Regions from separate parts of the Streptomyces sp. NPDC002734 genome, predicted to be linked through region 1. Evidence: riboswitches for the same ligand, from Rfam matches in the RefSeq annotation. Region 1 holds a riboswitch; the other holds the start of a gene.
The links. Region 1 has a riboswitch for cyclic di-AMP ahead of ABT026_RS00335 (C40 family peptidase). Riboswitches for the same ligand answer to the same signal wherever they lie in the genome.
Positions count from the first base shown of each region.

Region 2: another riboswitch for cyclic di-AMP. It lies ahead of ABT026_RS01140 (transglycosylase SLT domain-containing protein); the one in region 1 lies ahead of ABT026_RS00335 (C40 family peptidase).

Region 1 is NZ_JBEOVU010000001.1:81,871-86,275, reverse strand. Features, by position in the region: gene ABT026_RS00345 (C40 family peptidase) at 1-556, opposite strand, end outside; gene ABT026_RS00340 (hypothetical protein) at 933-1,286, shown strand; gene ABT026_RS00335 (C40 family peptidase) at 1,396-2,556, opposite strand; cyclic di-AMP (ydaO/yuaA leader) riboswitch at 2,564-2,723, opposite strand; gene ABT026_RS00330 (hypothetical protein) at 3,013-4,296, opposite strand.
Region 2 is NZ_JBEOVU010000001.1:247,930-252,334, forward strand. Features, by position in the region: gene recQ (DNA helicase RecQ) at 1-647, shown strand, start outside; gene ABT026_RS01135 (HAD family hydrolase) at 990-1,823, shown strand; gene ABT026_RS01140 (transglycosylase SLT domain-containing protein) at 1,837-2,319, opposite strand; cyclic di-AMP (ydaO/yuaA leader) riboswitch at 2,322-2,467, opposite strand; gene ABT026_RS01145 (polyprenyl synthetase family protein) at 2,941-3,951, shown strand; gene nuoN (NADH-quinone oxidoreductase subunit NuoN) at 4,070-4,405, opposite strand, start outside.

The DNA.
Region 1 (4,405 bases):
TCCTCTTGTGCCGTTCCGCCCGTTCCTGCTGGTCCCGCAGCTTCTCCAGTTCGGTCCGGGCCTCCTCACGCACCTCGTCCAGCTCGTGCATCTGCCGGGAGACGGAGGCGATCTCGGTGGCCTGGAGGGCGCCGGCTCGCTCGGCCATTCCGGCGTCCCGCAGGAAGCGGTCCGGGTTCGAGGAGAGCGCCAGCTGCATCGTCGGGCCGAGGCCGTTGCCCGAGCGGTACTGAGCGGCCGCGGCCGATCCCAGTGACTCGCGGGCGGCGTTGAGGTCCTCGGTGCGGCGGGCCGCCTCGTCCTGGAGCTTGTCGACGCGGCGTTCGGCGGCCTGGGTCCGCTCCTTCGCGCCGTTGTACTTCTCGGTGGCCGCCTCGGCCTCCTGGTAGAGCCGGTCGACTTCTTCGCGCACCTGCTCCGGAGTCGGCTTCGGCGCCGCGTGTCCGACTCCGTCCAGTCCCGCCGACGCGGCCGCACCCGCGAGAACCGCGGTGAGCAGGGAGCGTGCCCTGCTGCCGCTCCGCTTGTGCTGTGGGGGTTTGCGGTGCGCTGCCACGTCGAGTCCAAGTCCTTCCGTACGTCCCGTCCCCGGGCGGGACGGTCACGCATCCGGCGGCGACCCGCACAGGGGAGGCGGGCCGCCGCCGGAGCCTTCGATGGGGTGTCCGACGCCGTCCCGGTCAGGACGACGGAGGGGAGTCGGGCACCTGGAGGAGGACGCTAATCCGGTACGTCACCGTCCGGTAACGGTTTGTGCGCAGATGAATGCAAAGAGTCACGATGGTGTGTGGAGGTGACGGGCCCAGGTTCGATCTTGGTGGAACCGTGAGGCGGGATGACCGAATGCATACTTATGGGGCGGATGTGGCGGGCGGGGTGCTACGGGCGGCCCGCTGCCGGGGCCCTCGACGGCGGTGGCTAGGCTCCCCGCCATGGACGTTCTCCTGCACATATTCGTCGGTCTTCACATCATCGGAATCGCCGCGCTCCTGGGTGGCTTCTTCCATCAGATGAAGGCCATCGGTCAGGGCACCGCCCGCTTCACCCCGGGCATGCTGCACGGCGCCCTCACCATGCTGGTCACCGGCATCGTGTTGGTCGGCCTCAACGAGGCCCAGGGCGGCTCGGTCAACCACATCAAGATCGGCATCAAGCTGCTGCTGCTGATCGTGATCCTCGGCCTGGTCTACGTGAAGCGGGACGAGGAGCGGGTGGACAAGGGGCAGTTCGCCCTGGTGGGCGCGCTGACCACGGTGAACATCTTCATCGCGGTGCTGTGGACGTGATCCGGCGCCGGTGAGGCCGGTGACGCCGGTGAGGCAGGTACGCGGACGGCCCGCACGCATCGAGCGTGCGGGCCGTCCGCGTAGGTCCGTCCGCGTTCGGTCGTCCCGGTCAGGCGGGGCGGACGATGCTGTGGATGGAGCCCTCGCCGTCGTAGTAGATCGACTCCTCGCGCACGTACGCGCCGGGCTTGGGGGCGTGGATCATCATGCCCCCGCCGATGTAGAGGCCCACGTGGGTGATGTCGTCGTAGAAGAAGACCAGGTCGCCCGGGCGGGCGTCGGAGACGGGGACAGTGGTTCCGGCGTTCACCTGGTCGTAGGTGGTGCGCGGCAGGTCCACGCCGGCGGACTTCCAGGCGGCCTGGGTGAGGCCGGAGCAGTCGTAGGAGTCCGGGCCGGTCGCGCCCCAGACGTACGGCAGACCGATCTTCGCCTCGGCGAAGGCGACCGCCTTCTGCCCCAGTGAGGTGGAGGCCTCCGTGGTCCCGCCGGAGCCGGTACCCGAGCCGCTGCCGCCGGCGGCCTCCTCGGCCTCCTGCTCGGCGAGCGCGTCCTGGCGGGCCTTCTCCTCGGCCGCCTGCTGCTTGGCCAGCTCCTCCGCCTTCCGGCGAGCCTCCTCCTCCTTCTTCCGCTCGATCTCGGCGAGCCGCGCCTTCTCCTCGGCGGTGAGCTCGGCCAGGAGTTCACGCGCGTCGGTGAGCTTCTTCTGGACGGTCGCCTTGCTGGTGCGCAGCTTCTTCTCGGAGGAGTTGAGCGTCTCCAGGCTCTCGGTGGCCTCCTGCCGCTTCTCGGCGGTGTCCGCCTGTCTCTCCACGTACTCCTCGACGGCGTCCTGCTGGCGACCGGTCAGGCGGTCCATCAGCTGGGCCTGGTCGAAGTAGTCCTGGGGCGCGTCGGAGAGGAGGAAGGTGGCGGTGTCGGGGAGGGCCGTGCCGGAGCGGTACTGGGCGGCGGCGTACGAACCGAGCTTCTCGCGGGCCTCGTTCAGTTCCTCGGTGCGCTCGGCGACCTCGTCGAGCAGCTTGTCCAGGTCCTTGCGCTGCTTCTCGCTCTGCTCTTTGGCCGAGTTGTACTTCTCGGTGGCGGCCTCGGCCTGGCGGTAGAGGCGGTCGACCTTCTCCTGCACCTCTTCGAGGCCGGGGCGGTCGGACGGCGCGGCCTGGGCGGTCTGGGCGAGCAGGGCCACGGAGGTGAGGGCGACGGTCGCCAGCGCGGGGGTGCGTATGCCCGCGAGCAGGCCCGCCGGGCGGGGCTTTCGGTGCGACGCCAAGGCGGCGACTCCTTCCGTCTCCCGCCTACCGGGTTAGCTGTCGGGTTCGGGCGTGACGTCCGGAAGGATTGCCCTACGGTCCGGCGGGGCGGCCGGACCGATTCACCCCAGGTGGTGCGTGCGGGTCCCCGGCTCCGGCGCGCGGCCGGACTCGGCGGGGGCCGCACGGACCGGCGAGGTTCGCCGGTCGGGATCGGACGGCCCGCGGGCACGTTAGCCAACCTGTGGGGTCCCTGTGAAGGACGGTGTTCGATATGCCCGATACGTTTTCGTGACCTTGGGGTGAGTGTGGCGGTGCGTGACGGATGTGCGGCGTGCGGTCACCATCGACGCGCCGCCCGTACCAATCGCCGCCCACACCACGCGTCGCCCGTATCACGCGCCGCCCGTACCAATCGCTGTGCGCACCATGCGCCGTGCGCCCACGCGGAGCCCGCGCGCGGCGCGCCGGGCGGGTCACTCGGTGATGTCGACGACCACCTTGTTGGTCTCCAGCCCCGCGGCCGTCACGACCTGGACCTCGACCCGGCCGGGTTCCACGTCGGCCGGCACCGGGACGGTCAGCACCGTGTCGGACGGGTTGCTGAAGCCGCCCGCGACCGGGACCAGCGGCACGTGGACGTTGACCGCTCCTATCCGGACGACCATCCGCGACAGCCGGTCCGCGCTCTGCGCGCCGGGCGGGACGAAGCCCGCGCCACGGATCTCGATGTCGTCGCCGGTGCGGATCGGACCGTCCAGGTCACCGGCCTCGCGCGCCCGCACCACGGAGAGGACGACCGCGCGCCCGCCCTCCGCGTACTTGCCCGCCAGGTATGTCGCCGCCGACACCAGCACCACGACGGCCAGCCCCCACGGCAGGTCGGGCAGCTGCTCGGGGCGCCGGGCCAGCCGGACCAGGCCGAAGACCAGCGCCACGGCGGAGATCGCCACGTACTGGATGTCGGCGAAGCTGCCCCGGCCGGAGTCGTCGGTCAGCAGGTCGGCGGCCCGGGGCCGGTGGGCGCGGACCTTCTGCAGCCGCTGGCCCTGCACCCGCAGGCTCACCACCCGCCGGACCAGCACCGCGATGGCGCAGACCACGGCCAGTACCGTCACCACGCCCGCGCCCCGGGCCAGATCCAGACCCGCGATCAGCTCGTCGCGCCTGCGGTGTCCGGAGGCGGCGGCCAGCTGACCGGCCAGCGTGAGCACGGCGAAGGCGGTGAACAGCACCCACGCGGCGGCCACCGCCCGGGAGGTGGACAGACGGTTGTCCTCGCCGATCACCGGGGCGAGCACTCCGCCCTTGTCGCGGTGGAACCAGGAGGCCGCGGAGAGCGCGGCGCCCGTCAGCAGCGCGGCCAGCAGTCCGGCCGTGCGCGCCGCGGTCCAGCCGGCGCCGATCGCGGTGAGCGCCTGGACCAGCAGCAGCACCACCGCCGCGCCCCACACCGCGTACAGCGTGGTCCGCCACAGCCGGGCCAGCCACGCCTGCCCCTCGGACCGGCTCCGCTCGGCCACCTCGGCCGCGGACTGGGTGAGCTCGTCGGAGACCCACTGCCGGGAGGCGGAGGCCGAATGGGCGACCGCGGCCGGCAGCCCCTTCCCCGCGGCGAACTCGTCCCGCTGGTGGAGGAAGGCCGCCACGGCCTTCCGATGCCCCGCACGCGCCCCGTGCGGGCAGTCCCCGCACGTGCAGCCGCCCCCGTGGGCGTCCCTCGCCGCGTCGGCGCCCTGCCTCGCCTCCTGCACCGCCACGCCGTGTCCGCCTTCCCGCACCCGATCGTCCCTACGGCAACTCCGCTGCCGAGTAGGGGAATTGTGCCGTACCGCCCGCCCCGTCCGGTCCCCGGGGCCCACGTCGGCG
Region 2 (4,405 bases), 170 kb from region 1:
GCGACACCTGCCTGGCGCCGCCGGAGACCTGGGACGCCACCGTGGCCGCCCAGAAGGCGCTGTCCACCGTGGTCCGGCTGGAGCGGGAGCGGCGCCAGAAGTTCGGCGCCACCCAGATCACCGACATCCTGCTGGGCAAGCGCACCGCGAAGGTGATCCAGTTCGACCACGACCAGCTGTCCGTCTTCGGCATCGGCGAGGACCTGGCCGAGGGCGAGTGGCGGGGCGTGATCCGGCAGCTGCTGGCCCAGGGCCTGCTGTCGGTGGAGGGCGAGTACGGCACGCTGGTGCTGACCGAGGGCAGCGCGGCCGTGCTGCGCGGCGAGCGGCAGGTGCCGATGCGCAAGGAGCCGAAGAAGGTGCCCTCGGCGAGGGGCGAGCGCAAGGCCAAGGCGGCTGCGGCCGTGGCGGAGCTCCCCGAGGAGCTCCAGCCGGTCTTCGAGGCGCTGCGCGGCTGGCGGGCCGAGCGGGCCCGGGAGCAGGGCGTTCCCGCCTACGTGATCTTCCACGACGCGACCCTGCGGGAGATCGCGGCGGCGCGCCCGTCGTCGGTGGAGGAGCTGCGCGGCATCAGCGGCATCGGCGAGAAGAAGCTGGCCACCCACGGCGAGAGCGTCGTCGAGCTGCTGACCTCGCTCGACGCCTGAGCGACCGCCCGCCTGGCGCGACGCCCGCCTGAGAGGACCGCCCGCCTCGGACGACCGCCTGCCTGAGCGACCGCCCGCCCGGGACGGCCGCTTGCCCGGGACGGCCGCTTGCCCGGGGCGCGGCTCGCCCGGAACGGCCGCCTGCCCGGGGCGCGGCTCGCCCGGAACGGCCGCCTGCCCGGGGCGCGGCTCGCCCGGAACGGCCGCCTGCCCGGGCGGCGCGGCTCGCCCCGCCGCGCCGCGTGGTGCGCTCACCTGAGAGGGGCAACGCCCTATTGCACATATCCAGTTGGCGTGTCAACCCGTCACGGGGGCGCTCCGGGAGGTCCGTATTCTCTGATCATGCCCGCACCCGCCGCCTATGCGCCCCCCTCCCGCACGCTCCCCGCGTACGCCCTCATCGCCACGGACCTGGACGGCACGCTCCTGCGCGACGACGACACCGTCTCCCCCCGCACCCGTGCGGCCCTGGGGTCGGCCGCGCGGTCAGGCGCCCGGCACCTGGTGGTGACGGGCCGGCCCGCGCCCCGGGTACGCGACCTGCTCGCCGGCATCGGCGGCGGCTTCGCGGTGTGCGGCCAGGGCGCGCAGCTCTACGACGCGGACCGGGACCGGCTGGTGTGGTCGATGACCCTGGACCGGGAGCTGGCGGAGACGGCGCTCGGCAAGATCGAGGCCGAGGTGGGCCAGGTGTACGCGGCCGTCGACCAGGACGGCGTCCAGGGGCTCACGCTGATCGAGCCGGGCTACCGGATGGCGCGGCCCACGCTCCCCGCGGAGCGGGTCGGCCGCCGGAGCGACCTGTGGGAGCGCCCGATCACCAAGGTGCTGCTGTCCCACCCGGAGCTCACCGACGACGAGCTGACCGCGGTGGCGGCCTCGGCGGTCGGCTCGCTGGCCACCGCGACGATGTCGGGCCCCGGGACGGTGGAGCTGCAGCCGCACGGGGTCACCAAGGCCACCGGGCTGGCCATGGCGGCGTCACGCCTCGGTCTGGGCCCGGAGGACGCCGTCGCCTTCGGCGACATGCCGAACGACGTCCCGATGTTCCGCTGGGCGGCCCATGGGGTGGCCATGGCCAACGCGCACCCGGAGCTGAAGGCGGTCGCCGACGAGGTCACCACGACGAACGAGGACGACGGCGTGGCCGTCGTCCTCGAGCGGTTGTTCCCCTGAGGGGAGCGGGGGATCAGTAGGCGCTGTTGACGTTGTCGATCGAGCCGTAGCGGTCGGCGGCGTAGTTGCACGCCGCGACGATGTTGGCGACCGGGTCGAACGGCGAGGTGTCGGTCCCCTCGACGTGGTAGGCGTCGAAGGTGGGGTCGATCACCTGGAGCAGGCCCTTGGAGGGGATGCCGTTGATCGCGTTGATGTCCCAGTCGTTGATGGCGAGCGGGTTGCCCGAGGACTCGCGCATCACGTTGCGGTGGATGCCGTCGTAGGTGCCCGGGATGCCGTGCTTCGCCATGACGGCGAGGGCCTCGCGGATCCAGCCGTCGAGGCTGTCCGTGGTGGCGGCCAGGTGGGTGACCTTGTTGCCCGGGGCGACGGTGACCGAGGTCTGCGCGGTGGGGGTCTCGGCGGCCCAGGCGCCGGTGGCGCCCACGATCGGCGCGGCGACGACGGCCGCGGCGACGGCGAGGGCCGACGCGGTACGGGTGAGACGGGACATGCGTTCTTCCTCTCCGGCGCCTGCGAGGTGAGCTGTCGGATTCGGGCCAGAAAGGCTGCCCGGCCCGCCGCCCGATGGGACGGCAGGCTTCACCCCTAGCCGTCCCGGAGGCGCGCTCGCGCGCGCTCCGGTCCGGCGGTGTACCTGGGTCCCCCGCTCCTGCCGTGCGTGGAATGGGTCTGTGGGGTGCGGGCGGCGGCAGGATTCGGCGTTCCGCCCGGCTGGCGCGAAACGTATGCGAGAGCGGATATCCGAAACAAGTACGATCTCCGTGGATCATGCTGGTTGATCATGTTTGCGGGCGATTCGTCCACTCGGGCCGCCTCCGGACCCGCCTCTCAACCCGCCCTGCCTGTGGGCGACTTCGGGTCATTGAGCCCCGTCCGTCCACCCCGCGTCGCTGTGGCCCATGTCACGGATCGACCGATGATCATACAAAACGAACGAACAAGTCATCAATCCGGCAATTTCCCCTCAAACGGACAGGGCGTCTCCGGCCATCTGGCGGGTGGGGGCTGTCGGTGATCCAAACCCGACCGGATACGCTGAGTGGGGTGATGGCAATGACCTATCGACAAGCCGTGTGATCGTCAGCACACACCAGCAGACAGGAGTCCCCTCGTGAGCGTGGTCGGGCCGTTCGGGCTGAGGGTTCGGGACCAGGCGCTGGAGACCGCCGTCCAGGCAGGTATGGCGGCCGTCGAGGAAGGTCTGCTCGAAGCCACCAAGAGCGAGGTCCCGTTCATCACCGAGGCCGCTCAGCACCTCGTGAAGGCGGGCGGCAAGCGGTTCCGTCCGCTGCTCGTCATGCTCGCCGCGCAGTTCGGCGATCCGGACGCGCCGGGGATCGTTCCCTCGGCCGTCGTCGTCGAGCTCACGCATCTCGCCACGCTGTACCACGACGACGTGATGGACGAGGCCGAGGTGCGCCGCGGCGTGCCCAGCGCCAACAGCCGCTGGGACAACTCGGTGGCGGTGCTCACCGGCGACTTCCTCTTCGCCCGCGCCTCGCACATCCTGGCCGACCTCGGCCCGGAGGCGGTGCGGGTGCAGGCCGAGGCCTTCGAGCGCCTGGTCACCGGCCAGATCCTGGAGACCGCCGGTCCGTCCGCCGGGCGCTCCCCCATCGACCACTACCTCGACGTGCTGGCCGGCAAGACCGGCTCGCTGGTCGCCGTCGCCTGCCGCTTCGGCGCGATGATGTCCGGCGCCGACCACCAGGTCGTGGACGTGCTCACGCAGTACGGCGAGCGGCTGGGCGTGGCCTTCCAGCTGGCCGACGACGTCCTGGACGTCGCCTCCGACTCCTCCGACTCCGGCAAGACCCCGGGAACCGACCTGCGTGAGGGCATCCCCACGCTGCCGGTGCTGCGGCTGCGCGAGCGGGTGGAGCGGCTGGGGCTGCCCGAGGACGTCGCCCTGTGCGAGCTGCTGGACTCCGACCTGTCGGACGAGGCGCACCTGGCCGAGGCGGTCGCCCGGCTGCGGGAGCACCCCGCGTTGGAGGACGCCCGGGCGGACACCGTCCGCTACGCGCAGGAGGCCCGCGCCGCGCTGGCCCCGCTGCCGGAGTGCGAGGCCAGGACGGCCCTCATGCACCTCTGCGACGCCGTGGTGCACCGCGCGGGCTGACCCCCGCGCCACGCCCCCGTACCGCACGCCGAAGGCCCGGCTCCCCCCGAGGGAACCGGGCCTTCGGCGTCGATGGGACGCCCTGCGTCGGAGCGTCCGGCGTCGGGACGCCCGTCGCTCAGCGGACGAAGATCCCCGCCTGGCTCGCCAGGTCCAGGAAGTACTGCGGCGCCACGCCCAGCACGACGGTGACCGCCGCGCCGACCGCGATCGCCGCGGTCGTCAGCGGCGACGCCACCGCGACCGTCGGCCCGTCCGGCTTGGGCTCGCTGAAGAACATCAGCACGATCACCCGGATGTAGAAGAACGCCGCGACCGCCGAGGACAGCACGCCGACCACCACCAGCGGGGCCGCGCCGCCCTCCGCCGCCGCCTTGAAGACGGCGAACTTCCCCGCGAACCCGGAGGTCAGCGGAATACCCGCGAAGGCCAGCAGGAAGACCGCGAACACCGC